2 regions of the Stenotrophomonas sp. S41 genome follow, and region 2 is predicted to be linked to the other one. Evidence: riboswitches for the same ligand, from Rfam matches in the RefSeq annotation. Region 2 holds a riboswitch; the other holds the start of a gene.
What was found. A riboswitch is a leader RNA that binds a small molecule or an ion and turns the genes downstream of it on or off. The one in region 2 is predicted to bind glycine.
Positions count from the first base shown of each region.

Region 1 (2,382 bases), on a different contig from region 2:
GGGAACGGGGCGGGGTGCTACGGGACGGCTCAACAGCGGACATGGGGCATCCTGCGCCCTGCGCACGCGCAGGGACATGTACGCCCGGTCGCGCATCACGCGCAGCGGGCAACGGGGGAGGGGAGTGTCTGGCGGGACCGCGACGCGGTGTGGCTGGATGCCGTCGCGCGGGCGACGGGGCGTCAATGGTAGCCAATCAGCCCGGCGATTGCCGCATGACCAAGGTCATGCCTGACCGCTCTTGTAGGGTCGAGCCATGCTCGACTGCTTCTGCCAGGAACAGTCGAGCATGGCTCGACTCTACAAAGAGCGATCAATGCACTTCGTCGTGGTACACGAACTTGGGCATTTCCCAGCGGTAATGGATCGCCAGCAGGCGCAGCGCGAAGCCACCGCCCAGGCAGCACAGGATCGCCGTGGCATCGGCCACACCCCAGCGCAGCAGCAACAGATATACCGCGCCGGTCAGCAGCGAGATGATCGCGTACAGCTCCTTCTGGAAGATCAGCGGCACCTCGTTGCAGAGGATGTCGCGCAGCACGCCGCCGAAGGCACCGGTGAGCATGCCGGCGATCAGCACGATGGGCATGGCATGGCCGGCCTCGCGTGCGATCGAGCAGCCGATCAGGGTGAAGGCGATCAGGCCCAGGCCATCGAGCACCAGGAAGGTGCGGCGGAAATGGTGCATCCAGCGCGCCACCCAGGTGGCGATCAGCGCCGCGCACACGGTGAAGCCCAGGTACTCGGGGTGCTTCACCCAGCCCAGCGGGTAATGGCCGAGCAGGATGTCGCGCAGCGAACCGCCGCCGAGGGCGGTGACGCAGGCGATCATGACCACGCCGAACAGGTCCATGCGGCGGCGGCCGGCGGACAGCGCACCGGTCATGGCTTCGGCGGAAATGGCAACGAGATAGATGATGGACAGCAGCATGGGACAGGCTCCGGGCGCGGTGGGGCCGGCCATGCGCGTATACCGCCACTGCCTGCGCAATGACGGGATGACGATGACCGGTGCCGCTCCCGCTGTCCTTTTGCCTGAGAGTTCAGCGGGATGAACCGCGTGCCCCTTCGGCGGATCGTGCCGGGCGTGCCCGGTGACCTCTCTCCAGCTCGGCGAGTCGAATGCATGGTTGGTGGGATTCCAGCCCACCGGCCTGAGCGATCATGGGAGCCTGCGCCTTCGGCGGGCGCCAGCGCGGCGCCTCTCTCCTGCATTCGGGCGGCAGTATATCCGCTGCAGTGCAGCACGCCATAATCCCCCCATGGCCCGTCCCTCCGCCCCGTGGTTCCTGTACCTGCTCGAATGCCGGGACGGCAGCTATTACGCCGGCATCAGCACCGACGTAGCCGCCCGTTTCGCCGCCCATCTGGCCGGCAAGGGCGCCCGCTACACCCGGGCCCGGCCGCCGCTGCGCATCCTCGCCGTGCGCGAGTACCCGGACCGCTCGTCTGCTTCCCGCGCCGAATGGCAGCTCAAGCAGCAGCCGCGCGAACGCAAGCTGGCCTGGCTGCAGGCCCCGGCCGAGGCCGTCCTGTAGATCCACGCCACGCGTGGATGGGGGACGCCGCCCATGCCATGATCGCCGCGCGCCCAGAGCTGGAGACCCGGATGTCCACGCTTGCCCTGTTGTTTGCTGTTGCCGGTGCGACGAGCCCGGCCGCCGACCCGGCCACCCTCGCGGCCATCGAGGCCACCTGCCATGACTACGTCGATGGCCAGCTGGAAGCCGACCCGCAGCGCGTCGCGCGGTCCCTGCATCCGGACCTGGCCAAACGCGCGGTGCTGGGCGATACGCCTGACGAGCGTCTGGGCCTGCGCCGGATGTCGAAGGACGAACTGGTGGCACTGACGAAGCAGGGGGCATTGAAGATGCCGAAGGCGCAATGGGACCGCCGCTGCACGGTGCTGGACGTGACCGGCAATGCCGCCTCGGTGCGGCTGGAAACGCCGTGGTTCGTCGACTACTTCCACATGGGCCGTTTCGACCAGCGCTGGGTCATCGTCAATGCGCTGTGGTACCCGAAACCGAAGGCGCCGTAGAGCGATGCGTGCTGCCGGCAAAGCATGGATCTCCGTCGTCGTATTGGTCGCCGCCATCGCGCTGCTGCCCGGCCTGCTCTACCTGCTCGGGCTGGCCTGGCTGGATGGTTGGCCGCAGCCGGCAGACCGTGCGCCCAGCGGCGTGGCGGCATGCAGCGGTGAACCGCGCGCGGGCTACCAGCAGATGAACCCCTGGGGCTTCGTCGTGCAGCTCTTCGACGAGGATGCGAGGAAAGCGAACGTGCCCGTGGTCGAGCAGGAGGCCTACTGGGTTGCCCGCCGCCACCTGATGCGGCAGCCGCGCCACGGCATGCTGCGCTGGCAGTTGAGCAGCACGGCGC
Region 1 is NZ_JACVTV010000025.1:28,326-30,707, reverse strand. Features, by position in the region: gene IAE56_RS07850 (MdtA/MuxA family multidrug efflux RND transporter periplasmic adaptor subunit) at 1-43, opposite strand, end outside; gene IAE56_RS07845 (trimeric intracellular cation channel family protein) at 314-931, opposite strand; glycine riboswitch at 1,014-1,119, opposite strand; glycine riboswitch at 1,133-1,222, opposite strand; gene IAE56_RS07840 (GIY-YIG nuclease family protein) at 1,263-1,538, shown strand; gene IAE56_RS07835 (nuclear transport factor 2 family protein) at 1,610-2,041, shown strand; gene IAE56_RS07830 (hypothetical protein) at 2,046-2,382, shown strand, end outside.
Region 1: linked by a shared signal. The riboswitch ahead of IAE56_RS07845 (trimeric intracellular cation channel family protein) and the one ahead of gcvP (aminomethyl-transferring glycine dehydrogenase) in region 2 are both predicted to bind glycine.

Region 2 (2,382 bases):
ATCGGCATGCACGCCGGTGATGTGCAGGGTGTCGAAGAAGTCGCCACCGACCTGCACGCCGGCGCTGCGCAGCGACGCGGCCAGGATCGAAGCCAGGCGGTGGGTGCGGCGCGCGATGCGGGCCAGGCCTTCCGGGCCGTGGTAGACGGCGTACATCGAGGCCATCACCGCCAGCAGCACCTGCGCGGTGCAGATGTTGGAGGTGGCCTTCTCGCGGCGGATGTGCTGCTCGCGGGTCTGCAGGGTCAGGCGGTAGGCCGGCTTGCCTTCGGCATCGATGGAGACGCCGATCAGGCGGCCCGGCATCGAGCGCTTGTAGGCATCACGGCAGGCCATGAACGCAGCGTGCGGGCCGCCGAAACCGAACGGCACGCCGAAACGCTGGCTGTTGCCGACCACGATGTCCGCGCCCCATTCGCCGGGAGCGGCCAGCAGGGTCAGCGCCAGCAGGTCGGTGGCCACGGCCACCAGGCCGCCGCGCGCGTGCACGGCATCGACCAGCGCCTTGTAGTCGCCGACCTGGCCGAAGGTGTCCGGGTACTGCAGCAGCAGGCCGAAGGCCTCCGCTTCCAGTGCTTCGGCCGGGGTGCCCACGCGCAGCACGATGCCCATCGGCTCGGCGCGGGTGCGCAGCAGTTCCAGCGTCTGCGGGTGCACGGCGTCGTGCACGAAGAAGGTGTCCGACTTCGACTTGGCCGAACGCTTGGCCAGGGTCATCGCTTCGGCGGCGGCGGTGGCTTCGTCCAGCAGCGAGGCGTTGGCGATCTCCATGCCGGTCAGGTCGGCGCACAGGGTCTGGAAGTTGATCAGCGCTTCCATGCGGCCCTGCGAGATTTCCGCCTGGTACGGGGTGTAGGCGGTGTACCAGGCCGGGTTTTCCAGGATGTTGCGCAGGATCACGTTCGGCGTGTGGGTACCGTAGTAGCCCTGGCCGATGAAGCTGCGCAGCACGGTGTTCTTGTCGGCGATCGCGCGGATCTTCGCCAGCGCCTGCACTTCGGTCATCGACTCCGGCAGCGCCAGCGGTGCGGGCGACTTGATCTTTGCCGGCACAATGGCCTCGGTCATCGCATCCAGCGTGGCGTGGCCGACGACGTCGAGCATCTGCGCGATCTCGGCATCGTTGGGGCCGATGTGGCGCTCGACGAACGCGGAATGATGCTCAAGCTCACGCAGGGAGGGGGTGTTCTGGGACATGGCGAAGGATCCGTCAGGAAAGGGCACACGCACGGGCACAAGCCGCCGGTTGGCGGTCTGCGGGGCGCCCCTCTGTCCTTTTGCCTGAGAGTTTGGAAGCGCGGCTGGCCGCAGCTTCGTGCCCCTTCGGCGCCGGATCGAACCGGTCTCTCCAGAGTTCTGTTACGGGTGGTATCGGGCCTGAGCGATTACGGGCGTTGCGCCTTCGGCAGCGGTGTTCCGCTTCTCCCACCATGTTGCCCGGCGATTATAGCGGGTTGCTGCGGCTGAACACGGGCCCGGAGCGGGGGCAGGGCGCCTGCGGGCCTGAATGGCCGATGGCCCGGCCATGCGTTTTGTGCAGCGGTCGATGGCATCGGCCGCAATCCGGGCCTATCATGGCCGGACTCTCGTATTCATCTGGCGCCGTCCCTGCTGCAGGGGATCGGCGCCCGCCGTGCGTGCCACGCATGGCCCAGCCGGACGCTTTGCCGATGACCCCCGCTGTTGCCCCTTCCACCCGACGCATGGCCCTGCTGCTCGCAGGCCTGGCCATGTTCGGCCCGTTCTCGATCGACACCATCTTCCCGGCCTTCCCGCAGCTGGCCCAGCGCCTGGCGGTGGATGAAGTGGCCGTGCAGCAGACCATCAGCGTCTACCTGCTGTTCTATGCGCTGATGAGCCTGGCGCACGGGCCGCTGTCCGATGCCTGGGGCCGCAAGCGGGTGATCCTCGGCGGCCTGGTAGTGTTCATCGGCGCCTCGGTCGGCTGCGCGCTGTCCACCGACCTGGGCACGCTGCTGGTGTTCCGCGCGCTGCAGGGCCTGTCGGCCGGCGTCGGCATGATCGTCGGCCGCGCGGTCATCCGCGATCTCTACCACGGCCACGATGCGCAGCGGCTGATGAGCCAGGTATCGATGCTGTTCGGCATCGCCCCGGCCATCGCGCCGATCATCGGTGGCTGGATCCTGCTCAGTGGCGCCGGCTGGCCGCTGATCTTCTGGTTCCTGGTGGTGTTCTCGCTGCTGCTGCTGGTCTGCACCGCACGCTTCATGCCGGAGACCCACCCGGTGGCGGCTCGCGTGCCGCTGTCGCCGCGTGGCCTGCTGCGTGACTACGTGCGCATCGGCTTCAACCCGCGTTTCCTGCGCCTGGCGCTGGCCGGCAGCATCAACTTCGGCGGCATCTTCCTGTACATCGCCTCGG
Region 2 is NZ_JACVTV010000147.1:4,339-6,720, reverse strand. Features, by position in the region: gene gcvP (aminomethyl-transferring glycine dehydrogenase) at 1-1,197, opposite strand, end outside; glycine riboswitch at 1,260-1,362, opposite strand; gene IAE56_RS19615 (multidrug effflux MFS transporter) at 1,671-2,382, shown strand, end outside.